DNA from 4 places in the Pseudaeromonas pectinilytica genome. Region 3 is predicted to be linked to each of the others. Evidence: predicted binding sites of a transcription regulator. Region 3 holds the regulator's gene; each other region holds the start of a gene.
What was found. The regulator sigma-54, encoded in region 3, starts transcription at its own class of promoters, with help from an activator protein. The targets are predictions, from matches to a motif close to TGGCACNGTTTTNGCTT.
Positions count from the first base shown of each region.

Region 1: ACYVG7_RS13360 (CmpA/NrtA family ABC transporter substrate-binding protein) is a predicted target of sigma-54. The motif match lies at 5,655-5,671, and genes of this name have one in related genera.
Region 2: ACYVG7_RS00960 (P-II family nitrogen regulator) is a predicted target of sigma-54. The motif match lies at 2,422-2,438, and genes of this name have one in related genera.
Region 4: flgA (flagellar basal body P-ring formation chaperone FlgA) is a predicted target of sigma-54. The motif match lies at 5,968-5,984, and genes of this name have one in related genera.

Region 1 is NZ_BAAGVN010000317.1:494-8,553, reverse strand. Features, by position in the region: gene nirB (nitrite reductase large subunit NirB) at 1-2,076, opposite strand, end outside; gene ACYVG7_RS13370 (ABC transporter ATP-binding protein) at 2,202-3,032, opposite strand; gene ACYVG7_RS13365 (ABC transporter permease) at 3,067-4,062, opposite strand; gene ACYVG7_RS13360 (CmpA/NrtA family ABC transporter substrate-binding protein) at 4,123-5,487, opposite strand; gene bluB (5,6-dimethylbenzimidazole synthase) at 5,911-6,651, shown strand; gene ACYVG7_RS13350 (substrate-binding periplasmic protein) at 6,668-7,411, opposite strand; gene ACYVG7_RS13345 (ANTAR domain-containing response regulator) at 7,617-8,060, opposite strand, start outside.
Region 2 is NZ_BAAGVN010000012.1:40,699-48,758, forward strand. Features, by position in the region: gene ACYVG7_RS00950 (ABC transporter permease) at 1-839, opposite strand, end outside; gene ACYVG7_RS00955 (Fe(3+) ABC transporter substrate-binding protein) at 870-1,874, opposite strand; gene ACYVG7_RS00960 (P-II family nitrogen regulator) at 2,039-2,377, opposite strand; gene ACYVG7_RS00965 (YacL family protein) at 2,592-2,963, opposite strand; gene acnB (bifunctional aconitate hydratase 2/2-methylisocitrate dehydratase) at 3,064-5,661, opposite strand; gene ACYVG7_RS00975 (patatin-like phospholipase family protein) at 5,848-8,060, opposite strand, start outside.
Region 3 is NZ_BAAGVN010000030.1:18,899-26,958, reverse strand. Features, by position in the region: gene mlaD (outer membrane lipid asymmetry maintenance protein MlaD) at 1-470, opposite strand, end outside; gene mlaE (lipid asymmetry maintenance ABC transporter permease subunit MlaE) at 476-1,255, opposite strand; gene mlaF (phospholipid ABC transporter ATP-binding protein MlaF) at 1,256-2,044, opposite strand; gene ACYVG7_RS03070 (KpsF/GutQ family sugar-phosphate isomerase) at 2,228-3,202, shown strand; gene kdsC (3-deoxy-manno-octulosonate-8-phosphatase KdsC) at 3,202-3,756, shown strand; gene lptC (LPS export ABC transporter periplasmic protein LptC) at 3,753-4,313, shown strand; gene lptA (lipopolysaccharide transport periplasmic protein LptA) at 4,285-4,815, shown strand; gene lptB (LPS export ABC transporter ATP-binding protein) at 4,817-5,542, shown strand; gene ACYVG7_RS03045 (RNA polymerase factor sigma-54) at 5,595-7,073, shown strand; gene hpf (ribosome hibernation promoting factor) at 7,095-7,382, shown strand; gene ptsN (PTS IIA-like nitrogen regulatory protein PtsN) at 7,385-7,831, shown strand; gene rapZ (RNase adapter RapZ) at 7,839-8,060, shown strand, end outside.
Region 4 is NZ_BAAGVN010000069.1:49,199-57,258, forward strand. Features, by position in the region: gene flgG (flagellar basal-body rod protein FlgG) at 1-236, opposite strand, end outside; gene flgF (flagellar basal-body rod protein FlgF) at 255-1,001, opposite strand; gene flgE (flagellar hook protein FlgE) at 1,131-2,555, opposite strand; gene ACYVG7_RS05095 (flagellar hook assembly protein FlgD) at 2,580-3,290, opposite strand; gene flgC (flagellar basal body rod protein FlgC) at 3,302-3,724, opposite strand; gene flgB (flagellar basal body rod protein FlgB) at 3,721-4,134, opposite strand; gene ACYVG7_RS05110 (CheR family methyltransferase) at 4,188-5,012, opposite strand; gene ACYVG7_RS05115 (chemotaxis protein CheV) at 5,033-5,944, opposite strand; gene flgA (flagellar basal body P-ring formation chaperone FlgA) at 6,087-6,809, shown strand; gene flgM (flagellar biosynthesis anti-sigma factor FlgM) at 6,897-7,229, shown strand; gene flgN (flagellar export chaperone FlgN) at 7,226-7,645, shown strand; gene ACYVG7_RS05135 (LPP20 family lipoprotein) at 7,743-8,060, opposite strand, start outside.

The DNA of each region.
Region 1 (8,060 bases), on a different contig from region 3:
GGCGATGACGCCGATATCCTTGCTCTGGGCCTCGGCACACTCCCGGGTACAACCGGAGACCGCAAACTTGAGCTTGTGCGGCGAACGCAGACCCTTGTAGCGGTTCTCGATGTCGATGGCCATGGTGATGGAATCCTTGACCCCGTAACGGCACCAGGTCGAGCCGACACAGGACTTCACCGTGCGCACCGACTTGCCATAGGCTTGCCCGGTCTCGAATCCGGCATCGATCAACTCCTGCCAGATGGCCGGCAACTGATCCACCCGGGCGCCGAACAGGTCGATACGCTGACCGCCGGTGATCTTGGTATACAGGTTGTACTTCTTGCCGACCGCTCCGATGGCGATCAGACCATCCGGGGTGATTTCGCCACCCGGAATCCGTGGCACCACCGAGTAGGTACCATCTTTTTGCAAATTGCCGAGGAAGGCATCGTTGGTGTCTTGCAACGGCCGATGGGGTTTCTCCAGCACATGTTCGTTCCACAGCGAAGCCAGCACAGAGCCAACCAGCGGCTTGCACACCTCGCAGCCCAACCCCTTGCCATGTTTCTCCAGCACTGCGCCGAAGTGTTTGAGCTCACCGACCCGGATCAGGTGAAACAGCTCCTGACGGGTGAAGGCAAAGTGTTCACAGACATGGTTATTGGCTTCCATGCCCAACTCCAGCAGGGTCTGATCCACCACCTGCTTGACCAGATTCGAGCAACCGCCACAGCCAGTCCCGGCCTTGGTGCAGCTCTTCACCTCGTTAAGGGTATGGTTGCCCGCCTTGACCGCCGCCACTATGTCGCCCTTGGTGACGTTATGGCAGGAGCAGATAGTCGCGGTATCCGGCAGTGTCAGCTGGGGTGCACTGCTCTGGGTTTCGCCCAGGATCAGCCCCAAGGGGGACTCCGGCAACGTCACCTCGTTCAGGTAATACTGCAGCAGGGTATCGTAGTCGCTGTTATCCCCGACCAGAATGGCGCCCAGCAACCGCTGGCCGGTCTCGTCAATCACCAGCTTCTTGTAGATACCGGACTGACGATCCAGGGTCAGCACCTCCTGAGCCCCGGCGCTCTGGGCATGGGAGTCGCCAATAGCGCCGACATCCACCCCCATCAGTTTGAGCTTGGTGCTCATATCCGCGCCCTGAAAACTCCCCGCCTGCCCCAACAAGGTGGCCACGGCGGCACGCGCCATCTGATAACCCGGCGCGACCAGGCCGAAGATTTTACCCGCCCAGAGTGCGCACTCGCCGATGGCCAGCACCTCCGGCTGACTGGTCCGGCACTGCTCGTCGATGACGATGCCACCGCGCTCACCCACCACCAGGCCGGCACTACGCGCCAGCCGGTCTTCGGGGCGGATGCCGGCAGAAAACAGGATGACGTCGGTCTCCAGATAGTCACCGCCCTTGAACACCATGCGATGGCGAGCACTCTCGCCATCGACGATGCACTCGGTGGCCGTATTGATATGCACCTGGACCCCCAGGCTCTGGATCTTGCTGCGCAGCAGATCCCCGCCCACCGCATCCAGTTGTACCGGCATCAAGCGCGGCGCAAATTCGATGACATGGGTCTCCAGCCCCAGCAGACGCAGGGCATTGGCCGCTTCCAACCCCAACAAGCCACCACCGACTACCACACCAGTGCGTCCTCCGGCACAGGCATCACGGATCGCTTCCAGATCCGCGAGTGTGCGATAGACATAGCAGCCGGCGCGGGTGTGACCCGGGATCGGCGGCACAAAGGGGTAAGAGCCGGTTGCCAGCACCAGCTGGTCATAGCCATAGACCTCACCATGACAGGTGGTCACCGTCTTGGCCGCCAGATCCAGCGCCTCGGCGGCACTGGCCAGGATCAGCTTCACGCCTTGAGCGGCGTACCACTCCGGATCGGCCATTTGCAACTCTATGGGTGCCCGGCCACCAAATACTTCCGACAGATGCACCCGGTCGTAGGCGCTGTCCGGCTCAGCCCCCAGCACGGTCACCGCAAAAGTATCCAGCCCTCCGGCGTTGACCAGTTGTTCAATAAAGTGGTGTCCCACCATGCCGTTGCCGACCACCAGCAGTTGCTGTTTGTTCATCCTTTTTTCTCCATCCCGGCGGGCATACCGTCTCGTCATGCCACACGCCTCATTGAGTGTTCTGCCCCTCCCCGGCTCGGGTAAAAGGCAAAATTCCTGCTTCCCCAGGGTCATCGGGGAGTCCGTTACGCCACGGCGCTGCGGGCCTCAGCCTTGGGCTTTTTTAGCGGCGTCACCTTGCTGTGTTTTTCATACAGGAAGCTCAGTACCCGCTGGCGCAGACGGTGATATTCCACATCCTCGGCCAGAGCCACCCGGTTACGCGGCCGTGGCAGGCTAATCTCGAGGATCTCGCCGATGGTGGCCGATGGACCATTGGTCATCATGACGATGCGATCCGAGAGCAGCACCGCCTCGTCCACGTCATGGGTAATCATGATGACGGTGTTGTTGAGCTCGGCCTGGATCTCCATCAGCGCATCCTGCAGGTGGGCCCGGGTCAGGGCATCGAGAGCGCCGAAGGGTTCATCCATCAGCAGTACCTTGGGGGACAGCGACAGGGCGCGGGCAATACCGACCCGCTGTTTCATGCCACCGGAGATCTCGTGAGGCTTCTTCTCCAGGGCGTGATCCATCTGCACCAGGGAGAGGTAGTAGCGCACCCGTTCGGCAACCGCCGCCTTGGGAGCCCCCTTCATCACCTGCCGCACCGCCAGCTCGACGTTCTCGTAGACCGACAGCCAGGGCAGCAGGGCGTGATTCTGGAACACCACGGAGCGCTCGGGGCCCGGGCCTGCGACCTCACGGCCATCGAGGATGATGCCGCCGGAGGTGGGATCGTTCAGACCCGCCACCAGATTCAGCACCGTACTCTTGCCACAGCCGGAGTGGCCAATCAGCGAGATGAATTCGCCCTTGGCGATCTTCAGATCGACATCCACCAGAGCTTCAAACCAGCCGGAGGGGGTGGCAAAGCGCATGCCGACGTTGCTCAGATCCAGATAGTGTTTTGACATGGGAATTCTCCTTCCTTTTTGCGACTGGGATGACTCAGCGCAGTTCGCTGCGCTTGTCCCAGGAAATCCATTTCTGCAAGGCCAACATGCCGCGATCCAGCATGAAACCTATGACCCCGATGGTGACGACAGCAACCATGATGCGCGCCAGCGACTCGGAGCTACCATTCTGGAACTCGTCCCAGACGAACTTGCCCAGTCCCGGGTTCTGCGCCAGCATCTCGGCGGCGATCAGCACCATCCAGGCCACCCCCAGCGACAGGCGCAAGCCGGTGAAAATCATCGGGATGGCGGAGGGCAGTACGATTTTGCGCACATGGGTCAGCGGCGCGAGTTTCAGCACCCGGCTGACGTTTTGCAGATCCGGATCGATACTGGCCACCCCGACTATGGTGTTAAGCAGGGTCGGCCACAGGCTGCACAGGCTGACCGTGAAGGCCGAGATGACAAAGCTCTTGGCGAGCCACGGATCGGGCGACACATAGACGGCGCTGACCACCATGGTCACCAGCGGCAACCAGGCCAGGGGCGAGATGGGTTTGAGGATCTGCACCACCGGATTGATGGCCTGATACAGGGTCTGGTTCAGTCCGAACAGGATCCCGGCCGGAATGGCGATCAGCACGGCGATACCGAAACCAGTGGCGACCGTCACCAGACTGGTGAGGATTTGATCGAAGAAGGTATCCCGTCCGGTATAGGGGCGAACCTTCACCTCGGCCTGCGGGTTGGCCGCCAGCTTCTGGGCATTGCGCTCTGCCTGGCGGGCATAGAAGGCATCCCGCTTGTCCCGCTCGGCGCTGTGCTCCTGGTACAGAGCAACCAGCTGTTTGCCGGTGGCGACCGGACCGGGCAGACTGCCCAGCGAGGTCTGCACCTGGCTGGCTACCATCTGCCAAACCAGCAAAAAGGCGAGGATCCCCAGCATCGGCAGCAGACTACTGCGCCAGGCGCGCGCGCCGCCCGCCTTCAGATGGGTCAAGCCCCAGGGGCCGGCAAATGGGTTGAAACGATGAATCATGGTTTGCATAGTTCGGTTCCTTGTTCAGCTCGGGTGGCTATCAATAGCCACCCGCAGGTCCATCGGTCGTTACAGTTTCTGCTCGCCCTTGAGGCCAATGGTGAATTGCTGCAGATAGGCATTCGGGGTATGACCGTCATAGGGGACGCCATCGATAAAGTGGTTATCCACCGGCTTGTAGCCGCTCTCGCTGGCAAAATCCGGGAAGTCGCTGGCTTTCATCTTGCCTTCGGCAATCAGCTCTTTGGCGGCCAGGGCGTAGACATCCGGGCGATAGACCTTCTTCGCCATCTCCGCATACCAGCTGTCGGGTTTGGCTTCGGCAATCTGCCCCCAGCGGCGCATTTGGGTCATGTACCAGATGGCATCCGAGTAATAGGGATAGGTAGCGTGATGACGGAAGAAGACGTTGAAATCGGATGCCGGGCGCTTATCCCCCTTCTCGTACTCGAAGGTGCCGGTCATGGAGTTGGCGATCACCTTGGCATCGGCCCCCACATAGTTGGGACGAGAGATGATATTCACCGCATCCAGGCGATTGGCGTTGTTATTGGCATCCAGCCAGTAGGCGGCGCGGATCAGCGCCTTGATCAGATGGATATGGGTATTGGGGTACTGATCGGCGAAGGCTTTAGTCACGCCGAACACCTTTTCCGGATTGTTGCGCCATACCTGTTCATCCGTAATCACAGGCACGCCAATCCCCTTGGCAACAGCCGCCTGATTCCAGGGCTCACCCACGCAGTAAGCGTTGATGGTTCCGGCTTCCAGAGTGGCTGGCATTTGCGGGGGTGGCGTCACGGAGAGCAATACGTCGCCCTGGAGTTGGCCGGAGTTGTCGCCCTTGGCCGGCGCATAAAAACCGGGGTGAATACCACCGGCGGCTAACCAGTAGCGCAACTCGTAGTTATGCGTGGAAACCGGAAAAACCATACCGAAGTTAAAACTCTTGCCCTGCTCCTTGTAACTGGCAATCACAGGTTTAAGGGCAGTCGCCGAGATCGGATGCTTCGGCTTGCCATCACTACCCTTAGCCAACTGCGGTAACATTTTTTGCCAAACATCGTTGGATACCGTGATGGCATTGCCGTTCAGATCCATGCTAAATGCGGTGACCACCTCAGCCTTGGTGCCGACCCCCAGGGTGGCCCCGACCGGCTGACCGGCCAGCATATGGGCGCCGTCGAGTTGGCCATCGATCACCCGATCCAGCAGCACCTTCCAGTTGGCTTGCGCTTCCAGAGTGACATAGAGCCCCTCCTCTTCAAAAAAGCCCTTTTCATAGGCCACGGCCAAGGGCGCCATGTCCGTCAGCTTGATAAAGCCCAGCTTGAGCTCTTCTTTTTCCGGAGCGCCGACGGCGGCTAGAACGGACTGGCTGATCACAGCGGCGGTGATGCCAAGTGCCAACAGAGTTCTTTTGGATGCGTGCATGGTGGTTCCTCCCTGAAACAAAAACGCCCCGCAGATCGGGAGATCTGCGGGGCGTCGTTGCCATCTGTTCATATCAATGGGTCATTCGTTCTTCAGGACTAGGGCCTAGTAACCATTCGACCGCCGTTGGCCGAGGTCGGGCACCTGCTCCTGACTCAAGGAGTACTATTCAGTTTCTGTGCCAAGGTGAAAAAGCCGTTAACCGACCATTAACATGGCTTTTTAAGCCATGTTCAGCCGTTTTTTGCCCGGCAAGCGCCGAAGGGGCGCACCAAGATGGCGCCGTCGCACCACAGCCAGTCACAAGGGTTACCCGGTTACCCAGCCCCAATCTCGGTTTGGCGTGGCATTCCTTGGCGTAACAGACTACTGAACCAGGCCGCTTTTCTGCATAATGGGCCATCGCTAGCTTCCGGAGTTGCCATGTCATCCCTCCCGTTCAGTCACGATCAACTACAGGGTTTGTATCGCGCTATCTACGAGCGGCGGGATGTGCGCTCGCAGTTTCTGCCCGATCCGATCCCGGTCCCTCTACTGGCCCGTTTGCTCCATGCCGCCCATCACGCGCCGTCCGTCGGCTTTATGCAGCCCTGGGATTTTATCGTCATCGACGATCCGGCCATCAAGAGTCGGGTCAAAGCCCTCTTCGATATCGCCAACAGTCAGGCGGCCGAACGTTTCGCGGATGAAGCCGATGACAAGGCCGCCCTGTATCGGCGCCTGAAGCTGGAAGGCATTCTGGAGAGCCCGATCAATCTGTGCATCACCTGTGATCGCAGCCGGGGTGGCCCGACCGTCTTGGGTCGGACCAGCATTCTGGAGATGGATCTGTTCAGCGCCTGCCTGGCGGTGCAGAACTTGTGGTTGGCGGCGCGGGCCGAGGGGATCGGCATCGGCTGGGTCAGTATCTTCGACAATGAGGAGTTGGCCCGGACGCTGGGCTTGCCGAGTCATGTCTACCCGCTCGCCTATCTGTGTATCGGCTATGTTACTGAGTTTCTGCCCGAGCCCGAATTGCAAGCCAAAGGCTGGCGTCAGCGCCTACCATTGACGGAGCTGGTGCACAGCAATCACTGGCAACAGAAAGTGGAGGATCAGGAGTTGTTACAGGCACTCGAAGAGGTTCGGATCCCCGCCTACTGCCAACCGGAGGAAAAGAAATAGCCTGCGGCCAAAGCGCTTAATACTGGGCCCGGATCTGCGACAGTTCGCCACTTTGTAGCAACTGGCGCAAGTCTGCCTCGAACGCGGAAGCAAGGTTCAACAGTTTCGAGCGGCGGGAGAGTCCGAAATAGACGGCTCTGGGCTCGTCGAATCGCAGGGTTGCCTTCTTGAAGGTCCCCTGCCAGTTGAGATGTTTGATCCAGTAATCCCCTTCACTCTCGGTACTGAGTACCGCATCGAGACGACCGATGGCCAGCTTCTTGAGATTCACCAGACTCGTTACTGCGGACTCCTTATACAACTGCGGGTCGTTGTCGAAACGGGGGGAGTACTTGGCGCCGCGTTTAACGCCGATGGATAGCCCCTCGAGTTCCTCATAGCGATTGATATTTCGGGGATTGCCCGCCTGCAGATAGAACACCTTATCGGTATGGGTCTGATAGGGCACATCCAGATAACGGATAAAGGTTTCCCTGTCCGCCGTGCGCATCAGATTGCTGACCACATCGACATCACCGCTCTTGAGCATCGCCAGACAGCGGGCCAAGGGCGCCGGTTTCACCACCAACCGCAGATCATGCTTGGTGGCCAGCCGCTGCAGAATATCCATATCGATACCGGTATATTCCTGGCGTGGTGAAAGGATTTTCCAGGGCGGTGCCTCACTAAAAGCCACCACCAAGGTTTGTTGCGCCTGTGCGCCCCAACATCCTGGGCTCAACAGCATGGCCAAGGCCATCCAGCGCAGCGTCCTCCTCATCCCTGTCTCCCTACATTCTGCCCCTATCCATTCGGGATATGAAACCTGCCCTTACACGCGCAACTCGACACAGTAAAACATCTATCTAATTGATTACTATTGAAGTATTAAATTATTGATAGCCAACTCACCTTACAGAGCGCGGAAAACGGGTACAGGATGCAACGTTAAAAATCGGTGGATAGTCACAAAAATAGCAGCAAGTTCAATCCGATAGCTGAAGCAACAGGCGCCGGGCCAACTCTCCGAGACTGATGCCATGCTGCATGGCACTGCTGCGCAAAGCCGCAAACGCAGCTTCCTCATCCAGTCCATGCCGTTTCATCAGTTGTCCCTTGGCGCGGTCAATCAGCTTGCGCTCTTCCAGCTTCTGACTGATATCCGCCACCGCCTCACGCTGACGCCGCACCATGGCATGCTGGGCCCGTGCCTGCTTGATCCAGCTCTCTACCGGCTCTTTATCGGTCAGTCGATGGGGAACCAAGGTAACACCGGCATCCAGTAACTGTGCCTGCAGATGTTCGGGAAGTGCTTCGGTAAACAACACCACGGGAATGCCCTGCAGAGCTAGGGTGATCGCCAGCACCCGCCATTCGGCCGTCAGGCGACGGCAATCCAGCATGGCGCCATTGAGCGCCGATGGTAAGCG
Region 2 (8,060 bases), on a different contig from region 3:
CGCAACACCAAGGCCGCTGTCGGCTGCAGCAGGCTCTGTCGTTGATAGCGCTGCTGCCGACCTCGACTCACTCGCTCCATCAGCAGAGTCAACCCCACCAACGCCAGTAATCCCAAAGAGATCTGAGCTGCTGCCCCCAGTTCACCGTAACCCAGCCATACATCATTAATGGCTGTAGTCAGGGTTGGCACAGCAAAATAGGAGACAGTACCAAAGTCAGCCAGCGTCTCCATCGCCACGAGGGAGAGCCCTACGGCAATGGCAGGACGGACCAGCGGAAGTTCCAGATGCCACCAGCGACGCCAGTGACCATAGCCCTGCATGCGAGCACTCTCGACCAGCTGCGGCGCCAACTCGCCAAATCCGGCCCGTGACAACAGATACACATAGGGGTAGAGCACCAAAGACAAGACCCCGATGGCCCCACCCAGGGAGCGGATAGGCGGAAAATAGTAATCCCCTGGCTGTTGCCAGCCAAACAGGTTTCGCAAGCTCTGCTGCACCCAACCCGCATAATCGAGTAGATCGGTATAGACATAGGCTACCAAATAGCCCGGCATGGCCAGTGGCAATACCAATGCCCAATTCAACCAACGCCGTCCCGGTATTTGGCAGCGGGCTATCAACCAACCCGCTGGCGCCCCCAGCAGTAAACAGAGCAAGACAGTGCCGCACACCAGTCCCGCGGAGTTCAGCAGATAAGTCGGCAATACGGTGGCCCAGAGATGAGCCAGCAGATCCAGAGGCGACAACCCGGCCTCGATCAGCAGAGCCAGCAGCGGGAAACAGAGCAGCAGAGCAATACCTCTGCCGCTCGCCATCCAAATAGCCGCCTTCATATGGCTTTTTCGCCGGTTGAACGGATGCGATTAGAGATCGAACTTCACCTCATCCAACAACTTCATCGCCTGGGTTCTGTGCTTGGCGATCGTCACCAGAGACAAATCATCCGCACGGTATTGCCCCCAAGAAGCCACTAACGGCGACAGAGCCACCCCAGACTTGACCGGATACTCTTTGTTCAGCTCGGCGTAGAGTTGCTGCGCCTGATCCCCGACCAAGTACTCCATCAGGCGTTGAGCGGCCTCTGGGTGCTTGGCATACTTGGTCATGACCACGCCACTGACATTAACGTGCGCGCCTCGGTCAGCCTGATTAGGGAAGTTAAGATAGACAGCCTCAGCCCAACTCTTCTGATTGGCATCCTCCAGCATGTTGCCGTAGTAATAACTGTTGCCGAGAGAAAGATCGCAGACCCCCTCCTTGATCGCTTTTACCTGATCCCGATCGTTCCCCTGAGGCTTGCGTGCCAGATTCGCCTTAACACCCTCTAACCACTGACGGGTCTTGGCTTCACCCTGGTGAGCCAGCATGGAAGCAACCAGCGCCACATTGTACTGATGCTTGCCACTCCGGGTGCAGATGCGTCCCTTGTACTTGGAATCCGCCAAGTCTTCGTAGCGAATGGAGCTCAACTGCCCCAAACGCTCTTTGCTGCTGTAAATGCCACGGACGCGAGTGGTAAGGGCAAACCACTTGCCTTCTGGATCCCGATACTGAGCCGGAATTGCTTGCTCCAGAGACGGGCTACGGACAGGTTGCACCAGATCCGCATCAACCAGCTCCATCAGACGGCTAATATCCACCGTCAAAACCAGATCGGCGGGCGTTAACCGCCCCTCGCGCTTCAGTCGTTCGGCCAGTCCATCTTCGGCGTAAACCAGATTGACCTTGATACCGCTTTGCTCAGTAAATTGCCGCACGATAGGTTCAATCAAATGCGCCTGACGCGCCGAATAGACATTGACCTCTTCAGCCGCCTGCGTCTGAAAAACCAACAATAGAGATAAACTGACCAGATGCCGCCAACCCATAAACCCACCATCCCTTGACGTAAATCAAAAAAATTCACGCTGATGATAGTCATTCGCATTTATTGTTTCAATAGAAATAAAAAAGACCCCTAAGGGTCTCAAGTACAGCTCAATACATCATGAAATTGCGGGTGCCCTCCGAACGGAGTCAACACCCGAGACCGCTAGATGGCTTCGTCGTCGACTTCACCGGTACGGATACGTACCACATGGGCCAGGTCATACACGAAGATTTTGCCATCACCGATCTTGCCGGTGTATGCCGCCTTGCAGATTGCCTCGATGATACTCTCGACATTCTCGCTGACGCTGGCAATTTCCAGCTTCACTTTTGGCAGAAAATCAACTTGATACTCGGCACCACGATAAAGTTCGGTGTGACCCTTTTGACGGCCAAAACCTTTCACTTCAGATACTGTCATACCGTCAACGCCCAGAGCCGCTACCGCCTCACGCACGTCATCCAGCTTAAATGGTTTAATAATTGCGCTGATAAGCTTCATACCTTGTCTCCCACTCCCTGGTTGATATTGGGTTTAACAAACTAATTCAATGTCTATGCCACAATAATAAAATCCATATTATTCATATAGATAAATATAGAAAATCAAATTAACCAGCCATCTTCCATTACAATTGGTGCAGCCCAGTTCGGGATGTCACCGAACTGGGCGCCAATTTGGTGCAGCATAAAATCATCCCAAACCACAGCTCAGCTTAGGACTCAGATTGGACAAAATCCTGCCACGCCAATAACAAGCGTTGAAAATCTTCCAGTCCACAGCCCGACATCTGTTCATCATCGTAATAGGCCATATCTGGCTCCAACTCATCGCCAAATTCAAATTGCACCACATTGGCCGAGATCTCGGCTTCACCATCCCCCAATTGCAAGGTATACCCGGCGCTATGCAAGGTCAGCATCTCAACCTCACCCTGCTGGACTCGTTCAACATCACGCAAAACATCGGCCAACAGCGTCAGGTTCGTGGCGATCGCATCATTCAACCAATGACCAAACGCCTCGTGTCCCATGGCCAATTTGACGCGCAAACGCCCATCCGCCTGTTTGGTAAATTCATAATCCATCGTAGCCCCCTCAGCTTGCTCTTCTCATTCTAGCGCCAGAAGGGCATATCATAAAAAAACGGGGCGCATCGTGCGCCCCGTTCCTGCCGATCAGCATCTATCACACCGGAACTTGCAGAATGACCTGGTCGGCCTTCGCGGTGTAACTGGCAATCTGGTTAAAGTTCAGGTAACGATAAACATCACTGGCCAAGGTATCCAGTTCGCGAGCGTAACCCTGGTATTCCTCGACGCTCGGGATCCGACCCAGGATGGCCGCCACGGCAGCTAGCTCCGCGGATGCCAGATAAACATTCGCTCCCTGACCCAACCGGTTCGGGAAGTTGCGCGTTGACGTGGAAACCACAGAAGCACCATCGGCGACACGCGCCTGGTTGCCCATACAGAGCGAACATCCCGGGATTTCAATACGCGCGCCCACACGACCGAAGATGCCGTAATAGCCCTCCTCGGTCAGTTGATCTTTGTCCATCTTGGTCGGCGGTGCGATCCATAGACGAGTCGTCAGCTGGCCTTTGAACTGGTTTAACAGCTTACCGGCCGCCCGGAAATGACCGATATTGGTCATGCAAGAACCAATAAACACCTCATCGATACGGTCACCGGCCACGCTGGAGAGCAAACGGGCATCATCCGGATCATTGGGCGCACAGAGGATCGGCTCCTTGATGCTATCCAGATCAATCTCGATGATCGCGGCGTATTCGGCATCAGCATCGGCCTGCATCAGCTCCGGTTTGGCCAACCAGGCCTCCATCGCCTTGATCCGGCGCGTGATGGTGCGAACATCCCCATATCCCTCTGCCAGCATCCATTTGAGCATGACAATGTTGGAGTTGAGATATTCGGCGATCGGCGCCTCATCCAATTTGATGGTACAGCCAGCCGCTGAACGCTCGGCACTGGCATCGGCCAACTCGAAGGCTTGTTCCACCTTCAACTCCGGCAAACCTTCGATCTCGAGGATCCGACCGGAGAATATATTCTTTTTACCGGCCTTCTCGACGGTAAGAAGTCCCATCTGGATAGCCTGATAGGGAATGGCATGCACCAGATCTCGTAGCGTGATCCCCGGTTGCATGGTTCCCTTGAAGCGAACCAGCACCGACTCCGGCATATCCAGCGGCATCACACCGGTCGCGGCGGCAAAGGCAACCAGACCCGATCCAGCAGGGAAGGAGACACCAATCGGGAAACGGGTATGCGAATCACCACCGGTACCCACGGTATCCGGCAACAGCATCCGGTTGAGCCAGCTGTGGATCACGCCGTCCCCTGGACGCAGAGCAACACCGCCGCGATTCATGATGAAATCGGGCAGAGTATGGTGGGTTTGCACATCAACCGGCTTTGGATAAGCCGCAGTGTGACAGAAGGACTGCATCACCAGATCGGCAGAGAAACCTAGGCATGCCAGATCCTTGAGTTCATCCCGAGTCATGGGCCCGGTGGTATCTTGAGATCCAACCGTGGTCATCTTCGGCTCGCAATAAGTGCCAGGACGAATACCATCGACGCCACAAGCCTTACCGACCATTTTCTGAGCCAAGGTATACCCCTTGCCAGAATCCGCTACCGGTTGTGAACGCTTAAATACTTCAGAAAATGGCAGGCCTAACATGTCTCGAGCCTTGTCGGTCAGACCACGACCCACGATGAGCGGGATCCGGCCGCCTGCGCGCACTTCATCCAGTAACACCTCGGTCTTCAACTCGAAAGTAGCCAGCACCTCATCGCTGCCATGCACCGTCACCTTACCTTCATAGGTATAAATGTCGATGACATCGCCGGTATTCATCTTGCTGACATCCAGCTCGATGGGCAGTGCTCCCGCATCTTCCATAGTGTTGAAGAAAATCGGCGCTATCTTGCCACCCAGCACGAAGCCACCTGCACGCTTGTTCGGTACATTGGGGATATCATCGCCCATGAACCACAGCACCGAGTTAGTGGCCGACTTGCGCGAGGAGCCAGTCCCCACAACGTCGCCAACGTATACCAAAGGGAACCCCTTGGCTTTCAGCGCATCGAGTGTCTGGATTGGGCCAACGACCCCTTCCTGATCGGCAGTAATCCCGGGACGGCTGTTTTTCAACATAGCCAAGGCATGGAGAGGGATATCGGGTCTCGACCAGGCATCTTGTGCTGGTGACAGATCATCGGTGTTGGTTTCACCACTGACCTTGAACACCGTCAGGGTAATTTTGTCTGCCAGCTTGGGACGAGACAAAAACCATTCGGCATTCGCCCAGGACTCCATCACTTGTCTGGCATAGCTATTCCCGGCTTCCAGCTTATGTTGCACATCATGAAAAGAATCGAACAACAGCAGGGTATGGGATAACGCCTTGGTAGCTATCGGAGCCAATACCGCATCATCTAGCAAGTCAATCAGTGGCTGAATGTTATAGCCGCCCTGCATGGTACCCAGCAGCTCGACGGCAGACTGGGCGCTCAGTATTGGAGAGACAGCTTCACCTTTAGTAACGGCAGCCAGAAAGCCCGCCTTGACGTAGGCGGCTTCATCCACGCCTGGCGGAATGCGATTAGCCAATAAATCCAGCAACAGGGACTCTTCACCTGCAGGGGGATTTTTTATCAAATCGACCAGAGCAGCAACCTGCTCGGCATTCAGGGGCTTGGGTGCAACGCCTTGGACGGCGCGCTCGGCAACATGTTGGCGATAGCTCTCTAGCACGATGAATTCCTCTTATCTATTCAAGTTGTCTGCCCGCAACCGCTCACGCACTCCGCGTTCGAGGTCTCTGACAATGACAATCATCCATGAGACGGCCGGTGGGGCCTGGTAACGTGGCCCTAACTATATAGATTTGCTGGTTTAATGAAAAATATAACCGCTATAAACCCGCTGAATATCTAAGGCTTATAAACCGAAGGTATTCCCAAACATCAGATAAAAAGAGTCATCGTCACTATCCGTTTGCCCATATGCCAGATAAATAGGACCTAAAAAGGTATCTGAGCCGAGGTAGATACTGCCAGCGGACCGCATGTCATCCCAATTGATCTCGGACTTGTCATTCCAGACATTACCCCGCTCTACGGAGAATCCCAGATAAACCGGCGACTTAAAGGAGCCAAAATGGTTATCCAGTAGTCGATAGCTGTAGATGAAGGCGCCAAACAGTTTATATCGACCATTCAGCTGATACCGCTGAAAGCCGGAGAGGTTGAACAGCCCACCCAAATCCTGCAAATACATCGGCTGCAACTCGTTCACGGCGGAACTGCCACCCGATAGACGCAAGTTCAGGTTTTGCCGTTCCGACAAGGTAAATGGATGCAAATAATCTATATCCGAGACGAGACCCCATCTCCGCAGCGTGGCGGTCGAATCTCCGTCTTGGCTATGCACATAATCCAGCTGCCCTGTCAGATAATGGCCCTGCATGGGGAAAGAGCGGCTATCCAGCGTGTCATAACTGTAGCGTGCATAAGGCCCCCAACTATAGACCTTGGTCTCTGCCGCCACCCCTTGCACATCCAGCGTGGAGCGGGCACCACGCATCCCCAGCGCGAATTGATTCCAGGGCTGCGGATTCCACCCCACCTCGGTGTCGAGTCCCCAGGTTCCATTTTCCACATTAACGAAATTGGAAGAACCCAGATCCTCATCACCCCACAACGCTTTGGCTTGATTCATATAGATGGCGCGGGTTTCATTGTCATAACCACCGCCGAACTGCCAGTAGTACTGTTGGCCGGTATCGAATGGGGTATAAAATTCGCTGCGCAAATGCTTCCAGCTACCCAGACTCATTTCATTGCGCCACTCCCCACCCAGCTGATTAATATTGGTCAAGGTGTAGGCCACGCCATAGGAGTAGTTGGAACGGGAGCTGAAATCGTCTTCAAAAGCAAAATTGAAATCCAGATAATTAGGACCCCAACTTTTTTCGTTGGCATTCACCACCAACACATTCTGCCCCTGTTCCTCATCGATTTCGTAGGTTACCCGCTCGAACGTACCCAGCGCGTTGATCCGTTCGATGCCGGCCTCCAGATTCTCGCTGGTCTGGACCATGCCGGTTTCCACCTGCAGCATGCCCTTGATCACCTCATCACTGAGACGGGAGTTGTTATGGATGACGATTCTATCCAGATAGTAAGCGGGCTGGCCACCAAACTGAGCACGGCGATCCAGCTTGGCCTGTCGATATTCCTCATACTCCTCTTCGGTAACTGACAAGGCGCGCAAGCGAGGACGCATCCCTTCGGCGGAAGACTCCCCGCGCTGGACAATCTCCGCCATCACACCGAAATCCGAGACGGAAAACTGGCTGACTTCCGGTGTTAATAGCAGGTCTTGTTCACGCAACAACGTGAGCTGATGTTCTGTACCTGAACGGGTTAAATAGGTGGTCAATTGATCCAACAATCCGAACGCTGAGTTCAACTGATCTTTCGACTTTAATTTATCGGAAATATCCACGGCGATGATGACCTGAGCCCCCATCTTGATCGCAATATCCACCGGTAAATTATTAACAATGCCACCATCCGCCAGCAGCTGGTGATCAATTTCGATCGGCTTCAAAGCCCCAGGAATCGACATGGAAGCCTGCATGACAGCGGCCAGATTTCCGTGATCCAAAACCACGGGCGTCACCGTTTCCAAATTTGTCGCGATCGCCCGATAAGGGATCGGCAGCTCATTAAAACTTCGTAACGCCGGTAGGTTCGAGGTTGCATCCCGTAACAGTGAAGCCATCCCCTGCCCCTGATACATACCCTCAGGCAATTTAACCTGACCGTCACTGAGGCCTATATTGGTTTGCAATTGAAAGTCATCGGCCTGCGACTTTTTTCGCAACGAGAGATCCTGGCGCGTGACTTTATCTTGATAGCCTTTACTCCAATCCAGCGAGAGCGTTTTGGTCGTTACTTCATCCGCCGAATACCCCATGGCATACATACCGGCGACATAAGCCCCCATACTGGTCCCCAGGACGATGTCGACCGGGATCCGCATCTCCTCAAGAACCTTCAAGACCCCGAGATGAGCAGCACCTTTGGCACCACCACCACTCAGGACCAAGGCAATCCGAGGGCGCTCACCGCCTTTAGGGACGGCGG
Region 3 (8,060 bases):
TTGTTGCTTTGACTGTAGAGGAACTTACCGATCAAGTCCTCCAATACGATGGCTGACTTGGTGTCTTCGATTCGATCGCCATTCTTCAACACCTCTGTCCCCATCTCCTCATCCATGAAGCCGGGCGTCAGACCGATATACTGCTCTCCGAGCAAGCCCGAGGTCAGAATAGATGCGGTGGTGGTACTAGCCAGAGCATTGAACTGCTGCTGGATCTGCATCTCGACAACCGGAGCTAGTGTTTTGTTATCAATCTGGATATTGGCAACCCGTCCGACCACCACCCCTCCGATCTTGATCGGCGAACGGACTTTCAAACCGCCGATATTGTCAAAGCGGGCATACAGGGCATACGTGGTACGGCCATCGTCGAAGGTCAGACCGGCGACCTTGAGTGCCAACAGCACGCCTGCCAGGATACCAGCCAACATGAAACAGCCAACGACAAACTCTATCTTATTGAATTTCATCATACTCACCCAAACATGACCGCAGTCAGAATAAAATCGAGGCCGAGCACAGCCAGTGAAGAGTGAACCACAGTGCGCGTCGTCGCCTGGCTGATGCCGGCCGAAGTCGGTTTGGCATCATAGCCGTTGAACAACGCAATCCAGGTCACCACCAATGCAAACACCAGGCTCTTGATACATCCCTGCATCACATCCTCACCAAAATCCACAGCCGCCTGCATGCCAGACCAGAAGGTACCTTCATCGACCCCCAGCCAATCGACACCCACTAGCTTGCCGCCATAGATGCCAATCAGGCTGAACATCAAGGCCAGCAACGGCAGGCTGATCACCCCGGCCCAGAAGCGTGGTGATACGATACGCCGCAGCGGATCTATGGCCATCATCTCCAGGCTGGAGAGCTGTTCTGTCGCCTTCATCAGCCCGATTTCCGCCGTCAAGGCCGAACCGGCTCGCCCCGCAAACAACAGGGCGGCGACCACAGGCCCAAGTTCACGCAGTAAGGAAAGAGAAACCAAAGGACCCAAGCTGCCTTCCGCCTTGAATTCAACCAGCACGTTGTAGCCCTGCAAGCCGAGCACCATGCCGATGAACAGTCCGGAAACCAGGATGATCAACACCGACTGCACACCCACGACATAGAGCTGCTGGATCAACAACGGAAAATGCTTGGCTGGTTGTGGTCGCCCGACCAGGGCGTGATACAGCATAATCCCCGCCCGCCCGATGGCCTCCAGGCTACGAATGCCAGTGCGTCCCAGACGCAAGATAGGCTCTAACAACATTCAAAGTTCCTGCAAGTAATCGTTGGCCGGATAATGGAAAGGGACCGGACCATCGGGGAGACCGTGGATAAACTGCACCACTTCTGGATTGGCTTCTTCACGCAACTGCTCAGGTGTGCCATGGGCTACCACTTTGCGATTGGCAATCAGGTAGACATAATCGGCAATGCTCATGACCTCGGGAACATCGTGAGAGACGATCACCGAGGTAATATTCAAGGTTTTATTCAGTTGCTTGATGAGCTTGACCAGAACCGCCATGGTAATGGGATCCTGCCCCACGAACGGCTCATCATACATGATGAGCTCGGGATCCAGCGCAATAGCGCGTGCCAGAGCGGCGCGACGGGCCATGCCACCGGAAAGTTCAGATGGCATCAAGAGCTCTGCCCCCCGGAGGCCGACCGACTCCAGCTTCATCAACACCAGAGTCCGTAATAGCTCGTCCGGTAACCGGGTATGCTCACGCAGCGGGAAGGCCACGTTGTCAAACACGTTGAGCCCGGTAAACAGCGCGCCACTTTGAAACAGCATGCTCATGCGCTTGCGCAAGTCATACAGTTCACGACGGGAGAGTTCCGGCACATTCTGGCCATCGAACAGGATCTGGCCAGCATCCGGTTTGATTTGACCGCCGATCAACCGCAGCAAGGTGGTTTTGCCGATGCCGCTTGGCCCCATGAAGGCGGTAATCTTGCCCCGTGGAATCGTCAGACTGATATCATCGTACAACAGCCTTTCACCGTGGCTGAAGCTGAGCCCGGAGATGCGGATCAAATCATCACTCAAATGAATCTTCCTGATGCGTTGGTAAGTGTGCGCATTGTAGGGGTGTGTGATCCAACTCGCAACTGGAAGCCAGTATGGAACTTGTTCTGTATGGCTGCGGTTTAGCTTGGCAACGCGTTGTTATTCGCTTCTGCCCCTCGAGTTTCATATAATCGGCCAGTAAGTTGTTGTGGAGTCAGAATAATGTCCAAATCGTTCGATTACCGGAAGGTGGGTCTCCGGGTGCTGGAAACCGAGATCGCAGCCTTACGTGGGCTGCAGGAATATATCAATGATGAATTCAATCGTGCCTGTGATCTGATGCTCCGCTGCACCGGAAAAGTGATCGTCATGGGCATGGGCAAATCAGGGCATATAGCTCGCAAAATGGCTGCCAGTTTCGCCAGCACCGGCACGGCGGCTTTTTTTGTCCACCCGGGTGAAGCCAGTCATGGTGACCTGGGAATGATCTCCCCGCAGGATGTGGTCATCGCCATCTCCAACTCCGGAGAAAGCAGCGAAATTCTGGCGGTATTGCCGGTTCTGAAACGTTGGGGTAACCCGCTCATCTGCATGACCAGCAACTCAGCCTCCACCATGGGCAACGAGGCCGATATTCATCTGTGCATTCGGGTCCCCGAAGAAGCCTGTCCGCTGGGACTCGCCCCCACCGCCAGTACCACGGCCACGCTGGTCATGGGAGATGCCCTGGCCGTCGCCTTGCTGGAGGCTCGTGGATTCACCAGTGAAGACTTTGCCATGTCGCATCCTGGTGGCGCCCTGGGCCGTAAGCTGTTGCTGCGCAATTCAGATCTGATGCACAGCGGTGACCTGCTGCCGGCCGTCTCGCGTCAGGCATCCATTCGTGATGCGTTGCTGGAAGTCAGTGCCAAGGGGCTGGGCATGACCACCATCCTCAATCCCGACGGTACCCTGGCCGGGTTGTTTACCGATGGTGACCTGCGCCGGATCCTGGATCAGCGTGTCGACATCCATCAGACTCGTATCGAGAGTGTCATGAAAACCGGTTGCACGACAGTCCCGGCTGAGATGTTGGCCGCCGAGGCCGTGCAATTGATGCAAACGAAAAAAATCAACGGCTTGGTCGTCGTCGATAAGAGTAACCGTCCAATAGGCGCCTTCAATATGCACGATGTGCTGAAAGCTGGAGTTGTCTGATGAGCCAAATCGAGACCTTGTATGGTCCGGTCAGTACCGACGTGTTCGCTCGTGCCGGACAGATCCGGCTGCTGGTGTGCGATGTGGACGGCGTCCTTTCGGATGGCCGCATCTACATGGGCAATCAGGGGGAGGAATTCAAGACGTTCCACACCAAAGACGGCTTTGGTCTCAAGGCTCTTCGCGATATTGGCATTGAAGTCGGTATCATCACCGGTCGAAACTCGAGAATCGTCAGTGATCGAATGGCAGCATTGGGTATCGAACATCTCTATCAAGGCCAAGGCGCCAAGCTGCCTGCATTTCAGGATCTACTGGATGTCCTCGGTCTGGAGGCGAACCAGGCGGCCTATATTGGCGATGATGTGATTGATATTCCGGTCATGCAGGCTAGTTGCCTGGGTGTTGCGGTGGCGGATGCTCATCCGTTAACACAACGCGCCGCCCGTTACATCACCCGGCTACGCGGTGGCGAAGGTGCGGTGCGCGAAGTGTGCGATTTGCTGCTGCAAGCCAATCAGGCGCTGGATCAGGCGCAAGGGGCTTCGGTATGAGTCGCCAGAATTGGCTGATTGGTCTGATGTTTCTCCTCGCCTTGGGTCTCTGGCGCTGGTTCGATCAGGAGACTGGCGACAGCCAGGCTCAAAGCGGATCTATCTACCAACCCTCATTCACCGCCAAGGCATTGAGAACCCAGCATTACGATGCCAAAGGGCACCTTAAGGAAGAGTTGGCCGCCGACTACGCCGAACACTACGCTCAGTTAGAGATGAGCGAACTGGAACATCCGCGCATCACGACCCGGGATGCTGATGGCAAACCGTTATGGGAGCTCAGTGGCGAGAAGGGTGTACTCAACAACAGTGATAGCGCTATTTTGCGCAATCAGGTGGTCCTGAAGAACCTGGGGCCGCAGCCCATCGCCGAGCGACTGACCACCGACTACATGGAGCTGGATCTGACCAACCAGCAAATGCGCACCAATCTGAAAGTCGTGATCGAAGGACCTGGCTTCCACAATGAGGGCGTTGGCCTCTTGGGGAAACTGGACCAAAACAGCTATGAACTATTGGACAACAGTCATGCGATTTACTTTAACCAAGCCCGCTAAGGTGCTCTGCTGTCTGCTGCTGGCCTCCAGCGCCGGGATAGCCAAACAAACCGATTATCAGCAAAAGATCTTTGTCGACTCGCAACGCCAACTGGCCGAACTGGGCAGCAACAAAGTGTCGTTTCTCGATGATGTGGTGATCACTCAAGGCACCATCAAAATCACCGCCAGCAAAGTCGAAGTCATCCGCAATGGCCAAAAAGGTGCAGAAGAGATGATCGCCTATGGCTCACCCGCGACCTTTTCCCAGGTGCTGGATAATGGTAAACCGGTACAAGCCAGTGCCAATCGCCTTCACTATAAGCTCAAAGAGAAGCTGGTCGTGCTCAGCGACAAGGCTAAATTGCAGCAGCAAGACAATGAAGTGAGCGGCGATGTCATCCGCTATGACATCCAGAAACAGCAGATGGCCGCTGAAAGTACCGCCAAGGGCTCACGAGTCAAGACTGTTTTCTTGCCGGAACAGTTGCAAGAGCAGACCAGTCAGAAGGATGGTCAATAAGATGTCGTTGTTAAAAGCCAGCGCTCTGAAGAAGAGTTATAAAAGCCGCACCGTGGTCAGTGACGTCAGCCTGCAAGTTGAAACCGGCCAGGTCGTCGGTTTGCTCGGGCCAAATGGCGCCGGGAAAACCACCTCGTTCTACATGATCGTCGGTCTGGTTCCCCAAGATGGCGGTAGCGTAACGGTCGATGACATCGACATCACCTCTCTGCCGATGCACGAGCGCGCCAGAAATGGCATTGGTTACCTGCCGCAAGAGGCCTCGATCTTCCGTCGCCTCACGGTCGAACAAAATTTAATGGGCGTATTGGAAGTCCGTGGTGATCTCACCCGGGAGGAAAGAACGGACAAGATGGAGTCTCTTCTCGAGGAGTTTCACATCAGTCATATCCGCCATAGCCTTGGCATGAGCCTCTCCGGAGGTGAACGGCGGCGGGTGGAAATCGCCAGAGCTCTGGCCGCAGACCCCAGATTTATCCTGTTAGATGAACCATTTGCCGGTGTAGACCCCATCTCGGTCATCGACATCAAACGCATCATCGAACATTTACGCGATCGTGGGCTTGGGGTATTAATTACCGATCATAACGTACGAGAAACCTTGGATGTCTGCGAGAAAGCCTATATCGTCAGTCATGGCAAGCTTATTGCCGAGGGCGCTCCAAGCGAAATTCTCAACAACGAACAGGTGAAAAAAGTTTATCTGGGAGAAGGATTCACCCTATAGGTAACACTCTCTGCAGGACCCGGTTTGTCGATTTAAGGAAAGAGCGATACTAATGAAACCGACTTTACAGTTGCGCCTTGGTCAGTCATTGGCCATGACGCCACAGCTTCAGCAAGCGATCCGCTTGCTACAACTCTCCACACTGGAGCTCCAACAGGAGATCCAGCAGGCACTCGATGCCAATCCCCTGCTGGAGCAGGAGGAGAGTGATAATCTGGAGCCCATGTCGGAGCAAGAACGGGACGACGCGCAAGCAGCAGACGAGGCCAGGGACGAGCAGGATGGTAGCCAGCTCAACACCAGCGACGCACTCAATCAGGAAAACATGCCGGATGAGTTGCCGATGGATACCACCTGGGATGAGCTTTATACCGCAGGAACCCATCAGGCCAGTGGCTTACCCAGCGGCGACGATGAGCCTGTCTATCAGGGTGAGACCACAGAAACACTGCAAGATTACCTGCTTTGGCAGATGCAACTGACACCATTTAGCGAGTTGGATCAGGCGATTGCGCTTTCGATCATCGACGCAATTGATGATTCAGGCTATTTGACGGCCACCCTGGAGGACATCCTTGAAGCAGTGCAGTCTGACGAGCGTGAAGTCGAGCTGGATGAGGTTGAAGCCGTACTCAAGAGAGTTCAGCACTTTGACCCCGTTGGTGTCGCCTCTCGCTCCGTCCAGGAGTGTTTGCTGATCCAACTGGGGCAATATCCACAGACCACACCTTGGCTTCAAGAAGCGAAAACTATCCTGCAAGAGCACATGGACTTGCTGGCCAGTCGGGACTATCGCAATCTGGCCCGCAAGATGCAGCTCAAGGAAGGAGAACTCAAGGAGGCGCTGGATCTGATCCAGCATCTGGAACCGAGGCCTGGCAACAGTATTATCCAAAGCGACTCCCAATATGTGATTCCGGATGTCGCGGTCAGCAAGAAGCAGGGCAAGTGGGTGGTAGAATTAAACCCAGATGCCATGCCGAAAATTCGCATCAACGAAACCTATGCCTCCATGGCCCGCAGCGCTCGAAACAGCAGTGACAGTCAGTTTATCCGCTCACACTTGCAAGAGGCCAAATGGTTTATCAAGAGCCTGGAGAGCCGGAATGAAACCCTGCTGAAAGTAGCGAATTGTATCGTGTTGCAGCAGCAAGACTTTTTCGAATATGGTGAAGAGGCTATGAAGCCCATGGTTCTCAATGATGTCGCCGAAGCGGTAGAAATGCATGAGTCGACCATTTCGCGTGTGACCACACAAAAATTCATGCATACGCCTCGTGGAATCTTCGAACTTAAATACTTTTTCTCAAGTCACGTCAATACTGATAATGGAGGGGAGTGTTCTTCCACCGCAATCCGGGCTTTGATCAAGAAGCTGGTCGCGGCTGAAAATACAGCAAAACCCTTAAGCGATAGCAAGATCGCGGATTTGCTTACTGAACAAGGTATTATGGTAGCCAGACGGACCATCGCTAAGTATCGAGAGTCTTTGTCAATACCGCCATCCAGTCAGCGCAAACGCCTGTTGTAGGCCAAACAAAAGGAAGACGTTATGCAAATTAACCTGTCAGGTCATCACATCGAAATTACCGACCCGCTGCGTGACTTCGTAAATAGCAAATTTGCCAAGCTGGAGCGTCACTTCGAACAAATCAATAATGTTCAAGTCATTCTCACGGTTGAAAAACTCAACCAGATCGCCGAAGCCAAACTCAACGTCAATGGTGGCGAGATTTTTGCCAATTCCCAGCAGGCCGATATGTATGCGGCAATCGACACGCTGATTGATAAGCTGGATCGCCAGATCATCAAGCACAAAGAAAAATTGAATAGTAAGTAACTATGTTAATTCAGGACTTTCTTAGCAGGGACTGCACCAAAAGTGCAGTCCCTTGTTCCAGTAAAAAACGCGCCATTGAACTCATCAGTGAACTGGCCGCCCAGCGGTTAGGATTGGATGAGCAAGAGCTATTTGAACGCCTGTTGGCCCGTGAAAAGATGGGCAGTACCGGCATTGGCGGGGCCATCGCCATTCCTCATGGCCGGATCCCGGACGGTCATCCACTGACAGCGGTATTTCTAACACTGGATCAAGGCATTGCCTTCGATGCGATCGATAACCAGCCTGTCGACATCCTGTTTGCCCTGCTGGTACCCGAAAGTGAATGTAAAACCCATCTCAAGACGCTCTCTCTCATCGCCAGCAAGTTGAATGACAAGGCTTTTTGTCGTTTACTGCGCCAGGCCGAGAGTGACGAAGCGCTCTATCAACTGATGATTGCCCCCTGAGGCGCCCATGAAATTGATCGTGGTCAGTGGCCGCTCTGGCTCAGGAAAAACCATAGCCCTGCGTGTCCTGGAAGACCTAGGCTACTATTGTGTCGATAATCTTCCGGTTACCTTACTGCCCCAATTGGTGCTGGAAGCACGGGATCGTTATGACCAACTCGCCGTCAGTATTGATGTGCGCAACATGCCGGACGAAAGCGGCGATATTGACAACTTGCTGGGCCAAATC
Region 4 (8,060 bases), on a different contig from region 3:
TTTTGGGTCGCAACCACCTTGGCCCCGGCGCCGAGCATCAGGCCAGAGGGAAGTGTGGTGTCCGCCGATGAGCGACCACCCGGCTGATTGATATTTTGGTAGAGCAAATCCTCAAAGATCGCTCGACCTTTTTTGAAACCGACCGTCGAGGCGTTTGCCAGGTTGTTGGATGCCACCGAAATATTGGTTTGCTGGGCATCAAGACCGGTTTTACTAATCCACAGAGCGGGAATCATAGAATCCTCCTAGCGTACTCAGCTCATTCGCAGCAGCTGGTTCTGCGCTTCATCATTTTTTTCGGCGGTCTGCATCATCTTGACCTGGGTCTCGAACTGACGTTGCAAACGGATAAGGTTGGTCATTTCATCAACCACATTCACATTACTGGCTTCCAGTGCGCCGCTGACCAGACGGACCTGATCGGTCGCGGCTTCACTCTTGCCATCATTACGATGAAACAGGCCATCCTGTCCCTTGCTGATGGACTTGATATCCGGGTTGACCAGCTTGATGCGCTGGTATTCCTCGACCGTATCCGCAGTCGCGCCCTCAGGGCGTCCGATGACGGTGCCGTCCTGGTTGATTTCAATTTTTTCCATCGGCAATGGCAAAATGATCGGCTGCCCAGCATCATCGAGAACATTCAATCCGCTGCTGGTCTGCAGGGTGCCTAATGGTGAAACGCGCAAGTTACCCATTCGGGTATATGCCTCCTTGCCATCACCATCCTGAACCGTCAACCAACCGTCGCCCTGAATGGCGACGTCAAGATCACGTCCTGTTGTCATCAGGCCGCCCTGATCCATGCGTTGCCCCGGGCTTTCCGTCATCGAGAAGACGCGGGAAGGAAGTCCTTCGCCATACGCCTGCATGGCGCGAGCCTGCTCCAGATCGGCCTTGAAACCAACAGTTGCCGCATTGGCCAAGTTATTGCCGCGCACAGCCAAGCTGTTCATGTTTTCTTTGGCACCCGACATGGCGATGTAAAGCAGACGGTCCATAAGGCACTCCCGGTTTTGGTGGTTAACCTTAACTAGCAAGTAGAATGCCAAGGACTAAAGAAATGAGGTAAAAACGCAGAAATGAATGAGGCGGCAAGAGTTGCCGCCTCAAAAAACAATCGGTTAACGTTAACGGATCTGCAAGATACTCTGTTGCAAGGTATTGTTGACCTCCAGAGCCCGCGAGTTGGCCTGGAAATTACGCTGGGCCGTGATGAGATCCACCAGCTCCGCCGTCAGGTTGACGTTGGATTGCTCCAGTGCCGCCGACTTGATGGCACCAAAGGTTCCGGTATTGGCCTCACCCGCCAGCGCCACGCCGGAATCCTGACTCTCCTTCCAGGAGGTATTCCCGGATTGACGTAGCCCCTGCTCGTTGGAGAACCGTGCCATGGCCACTCGCGCCAGAGGCTGTGAGGTACCATTGGAGTAGGTCGCCTTGACCAAGCCATCCGAACCGACATCGACGCCAGTCAGACGGCCAACCGTCAGACCATCCTGCTCCAGACTGGTTACTTCAAATTTAGAGCCAAACTGTGTGGTCTTGGCGGTATCAAAGTTCAACTTGAACCGCTGGGTGCCGTCGGCCCCCAAGCCCAGCACATTGGCGCCATCCCCTGCCAGCGCGCTCGAGGGATCATCCACCCCCAGTGCCTGGGTATTAAGATCGGCCGGGGTCGTACTCTTCATCACCCCAAGGTCATCAAAGGTGATCACAGCACCGGTCCAGGGATTGCCGTTGTAGGTAACTTTAGCATCGATTGGAGCGCCATCTGGAGCTCCATCCTTGTCGGCGTCGACTTGATATGTACCAGAAACAGCCGCACCTGCTGTTGTATCCCACATATTGACCGGTTTGTTATCCACGGTAGTGAACATGGTCCAGTTGTTATTGCCGGTATAGGCCGCATCCTTGGGTTTGACGAAATACATCGCCACGGTATGTGGCTCACCCAGGGAATCATAGGTGGTCACCGAGGTGGATGAGCTATAGGTCTTGGGATCGGTCGGATCGAACAAGGCTAAATCCTTCGCGGTATCCTTACTACTCAGGTTGAGGGCGATATCAATATTCTTGGTGGATACCGGTGTCCCGGCGGTTTCCGGGATCTGGATCGGCGTCGAGGTCCCCAGACTGACGGAGGTCGAGGTACCATCGCTGTTCACCGGAAAACCGCGCAGATAGTTACCGGAGGAGTCCACCAGGAAGTTGCTCTTGTTCAGCTTGAACGCCCCGGCCCGGGTGTAAGAGAAATCCAGTGAGCCACTCTCTGCCGAAGTCACAAAATACCCCGGACCAGAGATGGCCAAATCAAACGGGTTATTGGTGAACTGCAGGGCTCCCTGGTGGAATTGCTGTGCCACAGCGCCGGTCGTTACCCCGTCCCCAGTTTTTGTCCGAGTGGCAGTGAACAGCGATGAGGCATAGACATCGGCGAATTCGGCACGGGACTCCTTGAAGCCGATGGTATTGACGTTGGCAATGTTGTTCGCCGTAACGTCGAGATCCTTCTGCGCCGCGTTAATACCACTGAGGGCAATATTGAATGACATAATTCTGCTCCTTCTACTACGACGTTACGAAGCGACCTCAATCGCATCGCTCAATTTCAATCCACCCATGCCACGCAGATTCAACACTACATCACTGGAGCTGCTGGAGCCCAGGCTGACACTTTGAATATGGGCATAGTTGGCCAAGGTTAACTCTTCAGTTTTACCGTTCACCAATCCGCTGGCTTTCACCGTATATTTGCCGGCCGGCACTTTCTCGCCGCTTTCGTTGGTGCCGTCCCAGGAATAATCGACATTACCGGTCAGGGTCTTGCCTTGTGATTCGGCCAAGGTGAAGGTCTTAACCAGCTCACCGCTACTGTTCTCGACACGGATCGAGATGTCGGTTGCACCGTTGGTCAGACTTAACTTGCCATCGATCCCGTCACTGCCGTTGACATAACCCTCATTACTGGGCATCAGCACTTTCTTGCCGACCAAAGTCGATGCCTGCAGCGCCTGATTCGACGTCATGACCGAGTTCAGGCTCTTCAGCTGACTGGTCATATCGGTGATCCCCTGCAGGGTACTGAACGATGTCATTTGGCTAACCATCTGGTTATTGTCGACCGGTTTGGAGGGATCCTGAAAAGCCAACTGATTACTCAGCAACTTGAAGAAGTCGGATTGCTCCAGCGTCTTCTTGTTGGTCGTCACCGCCGTGTCGGTCTTAGCTTCGGTCTGCCAGCGCAACGCATCCAGCGAGCTGTTGGTGGTGTTATTGACTGTACTCACGCTCTACCTCCTCAACCCTTGCCCATGCGTAGTGTCTGCAGCAACATCTGCTTGGCAGAATCAGCAACCTGAACATTGGTCTGGTAGGAGCGAGTGGCACTCATCATGTCGGCCATCTCTTCTACCGGATTGACATTCGGGCGGTAAATAAATCCATCCTTGTCAGCCATCGGATGCGTCGGATTAAACTCACGCAACAGGGGGGCTTGGCTTTCCAATACCCCCTTGACCTCAACTCCAACAGAGCCTTCTTTTTCGCCCTGCATCACATCGGCCAACGCAGAGGCAAAAACTGGCCGCCTGGCGCGGTAAGTTGTTTCCGCACTGGAGCTGACACTTTCGGCATTTGCCAAATTACTGGCAGTCGTATTCAAACGCACCGATTGTGCACTCATTGCGGAACCCGCTATATCAAAGATACGGAACAGACTCATGTCTGATCTCCTTTAATCGCCTTGAGCAAACCAGATATACGGCTATTAAGAAACTCCAGAGACGCCTGGTATTCGAGCCCATTTTCCATAAAGGAGGTACGCTCCTGTTGCACATCCACCGTATTCCCATCTCCCGTATCTGGTTGATTTGGAACACGATACTTGACGCTTCCAGCTAGGGATGAGCTGCTGCTTCCCTGAATATGGTGAGCATCCGATGTCGCGAGAGCGAAACCACTTTGGGTACGAGATTGCGCCTGCTCCAGTGCTGCGGAGAAGTCGAGGTCTCGAGCTTTGTATCCGGGAGTATCAGCGTTGGCAATATTGGCTGCCAGCACCTCTGCTCGAGCGGATCGAGCTCCGATGGTGTACTGATGAATCCCAAACGCTTTATCAAATGAAATGGCCATGGCGCACCTCCTGCAAATAACTTTGCAAAAGGTGTGCCATGACAAGAGGAAGGTTATTTGACTTTGTAGACAATACCGGGGTTGCAGCGGATCATCTCAAACCGATCGGTAAGGCCGGTCAAGGATTCCGAAGCCCCCAGCATCAGGTAACCGCCAGGGTTGAGACTAGAAGCAAACTGGTTGAGGATCTTGGACTTCACTTCTGGAGCGAAGTAGATCAGCACGTTGCGACAAAAAATAATATCGAACTTACCCAGCAGACTGTAATTGTCGAGCAAGTTGAAGGGCCGGAAACTCACCAATTTTTTGACGCGTTCGCTGACCCGCATCTTGTTGTCGCCATAAGGCTCGAAAAATTGACGCTTTCGCTCTGGCGACAAGCCCCGCGCCAGCGCCAGACTATCGTAAATCCCCTCTTTACATTGATTCAACATCGAGGCCGAAATATCGGTACCGACAATCTGCACCCCGCCAGGTAAGGTTCCTGGCCTCTTGAACTGGTGTTCCAGCGCCGTCATGGCGATGGAATAAGGCTCTTGCCCTGAAGAACTCGCGGCCGACCAAATCTTCAACGGGCGACCGGCCTTTCCCAGCTCAATAAAAATTTTATCGGTAAGCAATTGAAAAGGATAAACATCTCGAAACCATAACGTTTCATTGGTCGTCATGGCATCAACCACAGTCATCTTAAGATCCCGTTCCTTGGGATCCATCGAGCGCTTGATCAGATCAGAGAGTGTGGCCGCACCGAACTGCCCCAATAGGGGGGCAAGTCGGCTCTTGACCAGATACTGCTTATTGGCACCCAGCACAATACCGCTTTGGGCCTCCAAAAAGGCACTGAACTGTTTATATAGGTCTTCGGACAGTGTCTTCATTAAAATTCTGCATTGGTTGATTACATCGCATCCTGAACGGCCTTGGCCAATTCATCCGGGTTAAACTTGGCAATAAAATTGTTAGCTCCCACTTTCTGTACCATTGCCTGGTTGAACACGCCGCTGAGAGAGGTATGCAGTATGATATGCAAGCCTCTGAGTGCGGGGGTGTTTCTGATTTCAGCGGTCAGGGTGTAACCATCCATTTCCGGCATCTCAATATCGGAAATAACCAAGGCGATTTGATCCTCGATGGGTCCCTTTTTGGCCATATCATTCAACATGTTCAGCGCGTCTTTGCCATCTTTGGCCAGCAGGCATTTTACGCCAATGGTATTCAAGGCTCGTTCAACTTGCTTACGCGCAACCGAGGAGTCATCAGCAACCAGAACCGGACGGCCGTGAGGATCATGCTTCGGACTTTCGGCAACCAACTCTTTACTGACTTCGGTGTTAATGGGCGAAATTTCATCCAGGATTTTTTCCACATCCAAGATTTCAACCAATTCGCCATCCACCTCGGTCACAGCCGTCATATAGTTGAAGCGACCCGCCCCCTTGGGAGGTGGCAAAATGGACTCCCAATTCATGTTGATGATTCGTTCAACAGAGCCGACCAAAAATCCCTGCACCGAGCGATTGTATTCCGCAATGATGATAAAACACTTGGAAATATCGGCGATAGGACGCCCGCCGGTTGCCAGACTCAAGTCAATCACGGAAATAGTCTGACCGCGGATGTGCGCAACACCCCGGACATAAGGATGTAATTTCGGCATGACCGTCAGTTGCGGGCATTGCAACACTTCACGCACCTTGAACACGTTGATGCCAAATCGTTGCCGTCCATTCAAACGAAAGAGCAACAACTCAAGGCGGTTCTGTCCCACCAGTTGGGTCAGCTGATTTACTGAGTCCAGGATACTCGCCATAATTCTCTCCATTTTGAGGCCGGTGGCACCAATCCTGCATTACCCAGCCACAGGCAAAGCGGTTGTTGCAGGCGGTTATTCTTCACGATGCCTGTATCATCCACGGGGTCATCGTCTTATTGCAAGGATAGTAGATTCTTATATGTCGTTATTTTGCTTTATCAGCAAGCACTTGAACATGATTAGTCGTCATAGTCTGATCTTGCCAACACTCCTGCTCGCAAATAGCCTTCATGCCGACGAGACAATCACCGAGCAGATGCGAACACTGGCTGAACAATTTATCTATAGCCAGATGGTCATAGACCCAACCAGTCAGGTCGACGTCACGGCAGCAACGATCGATACCCGCCACGCCATGCACCCATGCGATAAGAACCTTACAGCTAGTGTAGCCGGAAATGGCGATATCAAACGAAATACTACGGTCAGGCTCATTTGTGAAGCCGAGCCACGCTGGGAGGTGTATGTTCCTGTCCGGGTTACCGTTCTCCGTCCTTTTGTGACAGTCGCCGATGCCATCACCAAGGGTAGCGTCCTGACAGCCGCCAATCTAAAGCTAGACTTCATGGATGAAGTGATGATGCGGGGTGACAGCTTTACTGAAATTGAACCGTTAATTGGCAGCCGCAGCAAACGCGATCTGCGACCAGGCCAGCCTGTGCGACAAAATCAAATCTGTGTAGTATGTAGAGATGATACTGTGCAGATTGAAGCGACAACATCGGCGCTTTCCATTAAAACCAGTGGCAAAGCCCTGCAAGATGGTACCTTTGGCCAATCGATCCGGGTTGAAAATCTTCGCTCAAAACGGGTCATCACAGCAACGGTCGAAGCCGTGGGCCAGGTGAAGGTAAAAATGTGAAACAGATTTACTTTTTTCCTAAAGTTAGTCCCTCGATAGCCGATAAGCAGGCTAGAAGCGAATTACGCAAACAATAGGTAGCTCATCATGGCCATTCATAACGTCAACAACCTGATGAACAACCATTCCGGTAAGATCACGACGGGAACCGCAAGCCAAAGCAGTTCGAACGTCAGCAATCCGGCAGAGGTTGACGCGCAGGCAAAAAGCCAGCCACGCCAAGATGCGGTATTGCTTACCGATCAGGCTCAGGGGCTGAATAAATTGCAGCAACGAATCAAAGATGCGCCATCAACCAATCAAAGCAAGGTTGAAGCACTCAAGGCCGCCGTTGAAAAGGGCGACTATCGCGTCGATAGTCAGCGGGTAGCCCAGAAGATGTTGGATCTGGAATCCAATCTGGATTCACTGACCCGATGACCGGACTCAATGAGCTGCTGCTGCAGCAAGATAAATTGCTGGATGACATGATGCTGCTGCTGGAGGAAGAGTTTGTCCTTCTCAAGCAGCGTCAAGCGCTTTCCCTTCCCGATATTGCCAGCAAGAAACAACTCCTGCTTGAACAGCTCCAGCGCAATGATGCCTCTATCAGCCAACATCCGGATCAGCCGCAACTCGATGGTCCGCTTTCCGCGCAAAAAGAGCATCTGGTCGAAAAACTGCGGCAGTGCCAAGAGCGCAATGAAGTCAATGGCAAGCTGCTGGAGCTGAGTCTGGCATCCAATCGTCGCTTGGCCGGAGTACTCACCCAGATCCGGGATCGCAATAGTATGACCTATGACAGCAAGGGCTCGGCCCATGCCGCTGGTAATATGAATCTCAACTTAAAAGCCTAAACATCACCTGCTCCAGTAGTAGCTCGATTGAGAAATGAAAACGCCAGGTGTTACCTGGCGTTTTTATAGTTGCAGTAAGTCGTCAGCACAGGTTCCGCTAGAAGGCCCCCTGCAGCTTATACAAATCGAACAAGACTCGAGTATCCAGCTCCAATTCGGTGGCGTACATATTGTCCATCGGGTAGCTCTTGAGAACCCGAGCGCCGCGCACCATGCCATCCACCGAGGCCTGTAGTTGATTACTGGTTTGCACTGCGTCACGCAGGGTGGTGGAGCCCTGTAGCGATTGGCCGTACACCTGTTCGGTTAGTTCGCGATAGGCATCCAGCTTGGATGCCCGGATTGCCTGTAACATCTTCTCACCTTGGCTGGGGCCAGGCTGCACATCGACAACCGCATAACCAATCGCTCGCAG